Linked DNA regions of Marinagarivorans cellulosilyticus. The protein of the gene in region 3 interacts with the protein of the main gene of each other region in a pairwise test. Links are inferred from orthologs where the notes say so. Each region holds a gene or a part of one and is shown on either strand. Other genes may lie near its edges. The genes, in order: ung, MARGE09_RS11200 and ndk.

What was found.
Region 1: the proteins of ndk (region 3) and ung interact in binary tests that used the Escherichia coli proteins (3 or more experiments, as listed by UniProt). The link is inferred for Marinagarivorans cellulosilyticus from one-to-one orthologs.
Region 2: the proteins of ndk (region 3) and MARGE09_RS11200 interact in binary tests that used the Escherichia coli proteins (3 or more experiments, as listed by UniProt). The link is inferred for Marinagarivorans cellulosilyticus from one-to-one orthologs.

The regions. Positions count from the first base shown.
Region 1 is NZ_AP023086.1:818,626-821,539, forward strand. The notes cover bases 1-2,754. They hold ung (uracil-DNA glycosylase), read left to right. Parts: upstream 1-911; coding sequence 912-1,598; downstream 1,599-2,754. Other genes in these bases: lysS (lysine--tRNA ligase), read left to right, coding at 1-835; MARGE09_RS03135 (hypothetical protein), read right to left, coding at 1,615-2,595. Outside these bases: MARGE09_RS03140 (sensor histidine kinase), read left to right, coding at 2,840-2,914. UniProt on the Escherichia coli protein: Excises uracil residues from the DNA which can arise as a result of misincorporation of dUMP residues by DNA polymerase or due to deamination of cytosine.
Region 2 is NZ_AP023086.1:2,784,521-2,787,535, forward strand. Bases 44-2,898 are described here. They hold MARGE09_RS11200 (5-formyltetrahydrofolate cyclo-ligase), read right to left. Parts: upstream 1,826-2,898; coding sequence 1,262-1,825; downstream 44-1,261. Other genes in these bases: MARGE09_RS11190 (OmpA family protein), read right to left, coding at 44-312; MARGE09_RS11195 (hypothetical protein), read left to right, coding at 1,119-1,265; MARGE09_RS11210 (hypothetical protein), read right to left, coding at 2,392-2,724; MARGE09_RS11215 (glycerate kinase type-2 family protein), read right to left, coding at 2,855-2,898. Also shown: more of MARGE09_RS11190, read right to left, coding at 1-43; more of MARGE09_RS11215, read right to left, coding at 2,899-3,015. UniProt on the Escherichia coli protein: Involved in the removal of 5-formyltetrahydrofolate.
Region 3 is NZ_AP023086.1:2,984,346-2,987,329, reverse strand. The notes cover bases 161-2,984. They hold ndk (nucleoside-diphosphate kinase), read right to left. Parts: upstream 1,874-2,984; coding sequence 1,448-1,873; downstream 161-1,447. Other genes in these bases: MARGE09_RS11925 (SurA N-terminal domain-containing protein), read right to left, coding at 2,946-2,984; MARGE09_RS11930 (hypothetical protein), read left to right, coding at 2,173-2,868; rlmN (dual-specificity RNA methyltransferase RlmN), read right to left, coding at 273-1,433; pilW (type IV pilus biogenesis/stability protein PilW), read right to left, coding at 161-241. Outside these bases: more of pilW, read right to left, coding at 1-160. UniProt on the Escherichia coli protein: Major role in the synthesis of nucleoside triphosphates other than ATP. The ATP gamma phosphate is transferred to the NDP beta phosphate via a ping-pong mechanism, using a phosphorylated active-site intermediate.

The DNA.
Region 1 (2,914 bases), 2.2 Mb from region 3 along the record:
TGCGCCAGAACTGTACTTAAAGCGCTTGGTAGTGGGTGGTTTTGAGCGCGTTTACGAAATTAACCGCAACTTTCGTAACGAAGGTTTAAGCACGCGGCATAACCCAGAATTCACTATGTTGGAATTCTACCAAGCCTATGCTGATTATCATGACCTTATGAATTTAACCGAAGACATGCTGCGTAAAATGTCTGAGGCGGTAATGGGCACAACAGAAATTGTAAGCACTAAACCCGCTAAAGAAGGTGAAGAACCTGTGACGGTAACTTACGATTTCGCCAAGCCTTTTGATCGTTTAACGGTGATTGAAGCCATTGTCGCGCACAATAGCGATATTACGGCGGAGCAATTAAATGATGAAGAGCAGGCCAAGGCTATATTGAAAAAACTAGGCATTGAGTGCAAGCCTTTTTGGGGCTTAGGTAAAATTCAAATAGAAATATTCGAAGCCACTGCCGAGCATAAATTAGAGCAGCCAACCTTTATTACAGAATACCCAGCAGAGGTTTCGCCGTTGGCGCGCCGCAGCGACGATAACCCTTTTGTGACCGATCGTTTTGAGTTTTTTGTAGGCGGGCGTGAGCTGGCGAATGGCTTTTCGGAATTAAATGATGCCGAAGACCAAGCCGAGCGCTTTCAAAAGCAAGTGTCTGAAAAAGATGCGGGTGACGATGAAGCCATGCACTACGATGCCGATTATGTTCGCGCCTTAGAATATGGTTTACCCCCAACTGCTGGCCAAGGCATTGGTATTGACCGCTTAGTGATGTTGCTAACCGATTCACCTTCAATTCGCGATGTATTGCTCTTCCCACATATGCGCCCAGAGGTGTAGTGTTTTGTATTATTAAAGCCCACCTCGGTGGGCTTTTTTGTTGTGATGTGCATATTGTTGATTATTGAGGTAGTGCATGAAGAAAAAAGTCGAATTACACCCGTCGTGGTTACGCTATTTACAGCCCGAATTCGACAAGCCCTATATGCAAGGTTTACGGGCTTTTTTACTCGGGGAAAAAAGTGCGGGCCGAAAAATTTACCCTGACGGCAAGCTGATTTTTAACGCGCTAGATAGCACGCCGCTGGACGATGTGAAAGTTGTAATCTTGGGGCAAGACCCTTACCACGGCCCTAATCAGGCGCATGGTTTATCGTTTTCGGTTCCTGTTGGCGTTGACGTTCCGCCATCGTTGCGGAATATGTATCAAGAGTTAGCAAGCGATGTAGGCTTTGTGCCGCCTGGGCATGGCCATCTGCAGCATTGGGCTGATCAAGGTGTATTACTATTAAATGCCACCTTAACGGTGGAGGCGCGCAAGGCCGGCTCACACCAAGGCAAAGGTTGGGAGCATTTTACCGATGCCATTATCCATGCGATTAATGATCATTGTGATAATGTCGTTTTTTTATTGTGGGGCGGTTACGCGCAGAAAAAAGGGGCTTTTATTGATGGCAATAAGCACTGCGTATTAAAGGCGCCGCATCCATCGCCGCTTTCGGCTTATCGTGGTTTTTTTGGCTGCCAACACTTTTCTAAAACAAATGCATACCTTGCTGAGCACGACAAGCCTGCTATTACTTGGCAGCTGCCTAATCTTTAAAACTGCCCTTAATTTCTTAGTCACTTTTTATCATGATGAACTTCTGCGGGAATTGTTCAAGTAAGTCTTTAAAAGCCCGATTGTTTTCATCTTGGTTGTATAGGGGGTTTTCTATTGTTATTAGTCGTATTTTTTTGCTGTTTTGTAATATGTCGGCATCGCTAAAAATACTTTTAATCAAAGCATTTGCTTCGCCATTTTCGGTGAAACGTTCTAACCCCTTTTTTAATCGCGTGGCGAGTTCGGGTATAGCACTGCTGGTGTTTAGTTGAATGGGGATGGGGTAGTACAGCATTAAATCATCGAGTGTTGTGATTTTCATGTCTTGTGAGTTGCCTAGCGCGGCGGGGTCGTCTAAAACGCTAAGGGCAATATAATCAAAGCGTTTTTTCTCTAACATAGGCAATAAATTATTGGCTAATAACCCCTCTTTGTAAGGTATGTTCTGCGCTTTAAATATCTTTTTCTCGGCCCAGTTGTGGCCAATTCCAGCATTGAACTCGCGCAAATTATCAAGTGTGCGAATGTCATTAAACTGCTCAATATCTTGTTCCTTGGTTAATAATACCCTCAGGCCCAATACGCTACTTAAAAATGGGATTTCAATATTTGATATTTTGCGCTGCTTGGCAGGTAGTGCGTGTTGGGTCGAAAAGTAAAGGTGTATTCGAGTGCCGTGGTCGATCATTCTTTTAATGCGTTCATCGCTGGTCTTAACGGGGTAATGATTGAGTACGTAATCGCCATATTCATCGCGCGTCAGTTCTAACGAGCGCTCTATTGTTGTTTGCAATATTTTTTGTATGCTAGGAGTGAATGACAAGTTATAGAGGGTGATTTCTGTTGTGGGCGTAGCGGCAGTTGTGGGCGTACCGGCAATAGCGGTGTTATAGGGTGATACTAGTAAACAGGTGAGGCTCGCCGCGATGCATTTAAAGCGAACCAAGGTTGTATAAACATTAAACGTGCAGATAAATGCCAGTGGATTTATTATCATAACCTTATTGTAATAAGTATAAACAAAGACAGTGCGGTCATGTCTGTGGATTCTCGTGCGGTAAAGGTGTATTTCGCGCCAATCTGGCAGTGTTCTAGTACGCATGTAGTCTTCTCAACTATAGTTTATATTCAAATGGCTGGCGATTAATTGAGCGACCTACCTACCTTAGGCTAGAAAGGGGCTGCACATGACGGCTACTACAACTATTAGGTGTACTGAGTACTTTGACCGAAACTGATATATGAATTTCATTACACGTCGACTGCAATACTACCTTGGTATTATTGTGGTTATTAGTATTGCCCTACCTGCGCTA
Region 2 (3,015 bases), 200 kb from region 3 along the record:
AAAGGTTAGTCTGGCCAACTCTGCATTTTTAGCCGCAAGCTTAAGGGCGTCGGTTGCGCGGGTTAACTCTTTGGTGATCCTCTCTTTTTGTTTTTGTTTCGCGTACAGCACTTCGGCCTTTTGGTAATGTTCGGAGCCTAAAGCGTAACCTTTGGGGGCTAGAATATTCGCTTGTGCAGCATTGGCGGCATTCAGGGCCTGAGAGGCTTCTTTAAAAAGCGCTGTTTTGTTGGTGTCAGCAAATGCGCTTGGGTTAAAGCTTGAAAAAAGGCAAAGGCACAAGCTAAAAAGTGAGGTTTGGATAGATCGCATTATGATCCTCTTATTGTTGTGGGCGATGTAAGCGGGAGTTGTGAATTCTGCGCGAAGCGAAACTCTACAGTAAACATGGTTTGCTCACAAATGAAGATTGTTTCACGGAGTATGCGTTTAACGGGGGTGTTCAATTTGATTGAATCAGAGTTTATTGAATAAAAAACGGCTGAAACCTAAGGTGAAGACTATTGACAGAGATTAAGTCAATAGTCTGAATTACGATAAGGCAGTTTTTTGTCACCCAGAAGGACTTAGCAAAACGCCCTTGATGACAATTTGATGACATTAATGTGGCTGCTTTCCACAAAAGCTGTGGATAACATAGTGGATAGTGTCTATTTATAAGCGTGAAACCCCCGTATTCTCTGCCTAAGCAGCACATTGGTTAAAAAGTAACCTCTTTTAAAAAGTTATTTAATATCAATGTCTTACGTTTTTACGAATGGAATTTCAAAGAAATTTAAGTAATTCTATTGACAGAAGCCTTGGTCTTGCTTTTGTGCTTTTTTTATGTGCATAAAAAAGCACTGCTTTGGTGCTCTGTAGTTTGTGCAGACATAAAACTGTCATTTTAATAGAGTCACAAAATTGACACTTAGTCGAATTAGCTATATCTGGGGTGCTATGGCGACTGCTTATTGCTCTAAAGAATGGGACGGCTCATATTATTAAACTTAAGTATTAGGGTTAATCTGTGAAAAAGTTGCGGTGTCATACAGCTATTTGTAATTTCTTATTGTTAATAAAACAATAAGTGGGTATAACGACAGCCATCATTTAGAAGTGGGTTGGTAGGGCTTTATATGCGTCTTGATACATTGACTGTTGCTGTTGCGATATTTGTATTGGGCTTACTGTTAAGTAGCCTTAGTTTGTCAGATGTTTTTGGCAGTCAGCAGCCTGAAGCACCAGCTCCACATCAGCAAGGCTTCGCTATAGAATCAGACTAATGCGGTGTTGTTACGCGCTTATCTGTAAAAATACCGTCGAGTTTAATATCCCACCAGTACGTCACTATTCCTGCCTGTCTTTGTAATTCGTGCGCGACTCCCCAAATTACTTTCTTTCTCCGTTTTTTTAATTGCCCAAGTGTTCGGTCGTAATAGCCGCCGCCCATGCCAAGCCTATTGCCTTTATTGTCGAAGGCGACAAGAGGGCAGAGAATTAAGTCGAGTTGTGATGCACGGATTTCTTCAGAGAGGGAAGGTTCTTGGAGGCCGAATCGGTTTTTGATTAATTTTGTTGTTTTTTTATATTCCAGAAACTTCAGCTTTGGTCCATGCAATACCGGAAGGTAGCAACGTTTTCCTTGTTTGATGGCAAGTCTAATGAGTGGCTGAAGATTGATCTCGCCCTTGCTGGCAAGGTAAAGGCTTAGCGTGTGGCTTTTGCGGAACGCGGGATGACGGCCAACTCTTAACGCTAGCTGCATAGCTGCCCGTTGTTGCTGAGCCTTGCTCAAAGCATTGCGAGCTTTTTTGACAGTGTGTCGAATGGTGGTGTTAGGCATTTAAGGTAGGGCTGTTGAGAAAATCTGAGAGCAACTGAAAGTTCTTGCCTTGAACCCGATGGTTCAAGTGGGAGAACACTGATACACATTAGGCTTTCCGTCAAGCGGACGTGCACACAATGTAAGCTAGCGAGCTCCTTGTCTACGTTTATCGGCTCAGGGAATTACTCCCAGCTACCCTCAGAACTCAATTATAACATGTACTCGGGAGCTCGAAAGATTTTTATCTTGTAGCAGTTGTTTGTGTGGCTGTGAGCAGCTTGGTAAATGCGTATAAAAAAAGACCCGGCGATCGGGGGGAACGCCGGGCCAGGACCATTAGGAGTGAAACATTAAGGAAAAATCCTCAATCGAGCGCTCAACAAACTACGCACATTGTTAATTGCTCTGCCAGCGTACAACACACTTGGGGGAATGCGTAACGCCGGTATTACTTAGTATTGTTCACAGGGGGAAAAGTTCCAGTCTGTTTTTGGCGTTTATTAAATCTATTTGTGTTTAAAGTATTATCTATCCATGGCATCTGTTATATCGACGTTTGACGGCTCTATTTTTATAACTATTGGTTAGGTCTCGCGAGTCAATAAGTTCGATACTAAAGGGAGTTGGTTTCGTAGTTGATCTGCAGTGCTTGTGCGCAAAGCCCATTGGTCTAGTTGTGAGTGCATGCTGCGAAGCTTTGCTTGAATATTGCGCGCCCCGGTGGATATCGCTTCGTAGGTGAGGTAATGGTCTTCTACGCTGAGTTTTGCTAGTTCTCGTAGTTCTAAGTGAAAAATACTAATGATGTCGTATAGCGTATCTTTTCGCTCGGTGTCGGAGCTTTCCCAGTAGGCGTTATCTAAAGTAGTTAAAAACTCTTCTAGTAAGTGGGTGACTTCGGCTATCGAGGTTTGCATGGCTTTTTTCCTCACGTAAATTCTGTAGGTGTGTACGAACTTACTTGAGTATAGACCGCGTATCGGTAGCAAGAGTTTATGTCTGGCTTTTATGGAGGAGGGCCGGCATACGCCGGCTTGGGAGTAGAGCCTAAGGTAAAACGAGTATTGCGCGAAAATCGTTAACATTGGTGCGCGTAGGGGTTGTGATGATTAGCCGGTTAAGGTGTTTAAAAAACGTGTAACCATCATTGTTGGCTAAATAATCTTTGCTATCTAGGCCTTGCTCTTTAGCTTCGCGGTAGGTCTCTG
Region 3 (2,984 bases):
CATTAAGCTGGTGCACCAAGGCTAGCCCCTGCAAACCACGGGGATTTTTTTTATCAACTTCCAATACATCGAGAAACTGCCGCAACGCCTGATCACGATTGCCAGCATCGAGGTATTTCATCCCTAACTCAATACGAGTATCCATAGCCTTTGCCGGATCCACTTTGGACGTTTTAGTTACGCCAGTGGAAACACAGCCGGACAACAGTAGAATGCTAATAGTTAAACTTATTGCTTTCATCGTTATTGTTACTCGCATGCATCTAATTTTATTAAGGATTCCCACCCACAAAATTCACGACTTCCTCCGATGCAACACCGGTTAAACCATAGCGAGCACTTCTACGGGTAATATCATTGACTTCACCCGCTAGCTGCCCACAAGCCGCATCGATATCGTCACCACGTGTAGTGCGTACCGTGGTGGTATATCCGGCCTCAATTAGAATCGTTTGGAAGCGACGCAACGCGTTGTTACTCACTCGCTTGTAGTTCGATAAATTAAAGGGGTTAAAAGGAATTAAATTAATTTTGACAGGGATATTCTTTAACAGCTCAGCAAGCTCATGGGCGTGCTCGGGCCGATCATTAACATGATCAATTAAAGTGTATTCAATCGTAATTTTACGGCGATTATCAGGCAAGCCGGTAATATAGCGCTCAGCCGAATCGAGCAACGTCGCTATAGGGTATTTTTTGTTGATGGGCACCAGCTCATTGCGTAACGCATCGTTAGGCGCATGCAAAGAAATCGCCAAACATGCATCGGTATGCTCACCCAATTTATCCAGCATCGGCACTACGCCGCTGGTACTTAATGTTACTCGCCTCTTGGACAAACCGTAGCAAAAGTCGTGCATCATTAAATTCATCGCATCGACAGAATTGTCGAAGTTTAATAACGGCTCCCCCATCCCCATCATCACAACATTTGTAATTTTCCGAGGGCCTTTTTCCGTCAGCTGACCAAACGATTTAGCCGCAATCCAAACTTGCCCAATAATTTCGGCACAGGTTAAATCTCGGTTAAAGCCCTGCTTGCCTGTCGCGCAAAAGCTACAGTCTAGGGAGCAACCCACTTGCGACGACACGCATAAAGTACCGCGCTCGCCATCGGGTATAAACACCGTTTCGACAGCGTTATTGCCGCTAACGCTGATTAGGAATTTGCGCGTACCATCAATGCTATCTAACTGCTTAATAAGCTCGGGCGGTCTAACTTCAGCAATTTGCTTCAATTTTTCACGAAGCGCTTTACTGATGTTCGTCATCTCATCAAAGTCAGTGACGCCGTACTGATGAATCCACTTCATAACTTGGGTTGCGCGAAACTTCTTTTCCCCGATGCTCTCAAAGAAAGCAACGAGCTTGGCCTCGCTCAGACCAAGTAAATTCACGCATTCCACCGCGGACTCAACAGTACAACTAGACATATAACCTGCTTGCCTTAACGGCTAAAGATTTCACTTTCAGAGAAAAAATAACTGATTTCACGCGCAGCTGATGCGGCTGAATCACTACCGTGCACAGCATTGCGAGAAACTTCCTTAGCAAAATCTGCACGAATAGTGCCCGGCGCTGCATCAGCAGGGTTTGTAGCGCCCATGATGTCACGATTCTGGGCAATAGCGCCCTCACCCTCTAAAACCTGAACCAACACAGGACCGCTAGTCATGAACTCGACTAGCTCGCTAAAGAATGGGCGCTCTTTGTGCTCGGCGTAAAAACCACCAGCTTTCTCTTCCGACAAAAGCATCATTTTTGCTGCAACCACTTTTAGGCCTGCATCTTCAAACCGCGTATATATCTTACCTATAACATTGTCTGCGACTGCATCAGGCTTAATGATGGATAAAGTACGTTCTACTGCCATGGATAACTCCGTTTCTATATCGCCGCGCGAAAGACGGCACAGTTAAAAAATGGCGGAATTATACGGGTTTTTGGCGCAAAGTGCTAAGTTAGGACGCACCAAAGCGTAGCATTCTGAGAATTACACCAAGCCTTACTCAGCCTTTGCTGGCGATTACAAACAAAACCCAACTGTCAATCAGCAATTTTCTGCCCCGCCAACACAAAAATGTCATAAAAACTTAACCTTTGTGTGGTAACCGCCTGTTAATCTTGAATCATCTATCCACTGAAAGCCCAGTAATTACGACAGGTAAGCCCATGAATACAATAAAAACAGCCGTCTTAACCACTCCTTTTCTACTTGCACTCAGCATTGGTGTTTACGCAAAAACGCCACAAACACCAGCCAGCTTTGGCTTTTCAGGCGATGCCATTAAGCAAGCGCTGCCACACGAGCAACTCCCCAGCCCGAGCAATATCGCCATATACTGCCAAAGTGATGTTGCAATCGATGGCAGCAACGATACGCAATGCTTCGAAAAGAGCGGCTTAGCGAAACTCGAAAAAGGGGTTGAAGCTGCCATAGAGAAACAACGCTTCATACCGGCAACCGAAGATGGCGATGCCGTCGCGGTAAGAATGAATTTCCGCGTCATTTACCAGCAAGACGAAGACTCTCAGTCGGTGCTGTTAATACCTAACTTAGGCTCCCTGCAAAGTACGCTAGGGGTTAACTACTCAGAACCGCAGGAAAAACTAGACGCTGGTTGGTTTGACATATTCGCCAAGACCAACAAAAACGCAGAATCCTTCTTTCGGCACGACGCCTCCCCTATTCGCGCCAAAGCCATAGTCAATACTGATGGCACAAGCCGAAGCGTATCAATGATAGATAACACACATCGCCAACAAGAATCAGCCTTAACTAACTCGCTGAGAAAAGCCTCTTTTATCCCCGGCTTTGTCGATGGCAAACCAGCAGAAATGGGGTATTTGGCAATAGTGACGGAATAAAAAAACGACCCACAAAAAAGCCCCGCTTATGACCATAAGCGGGGCTTTTTTTACATCAAAGCAATAAGCTCTAAATATTACTTCAATTTATATTTCGCATCTTCAAACACACGATT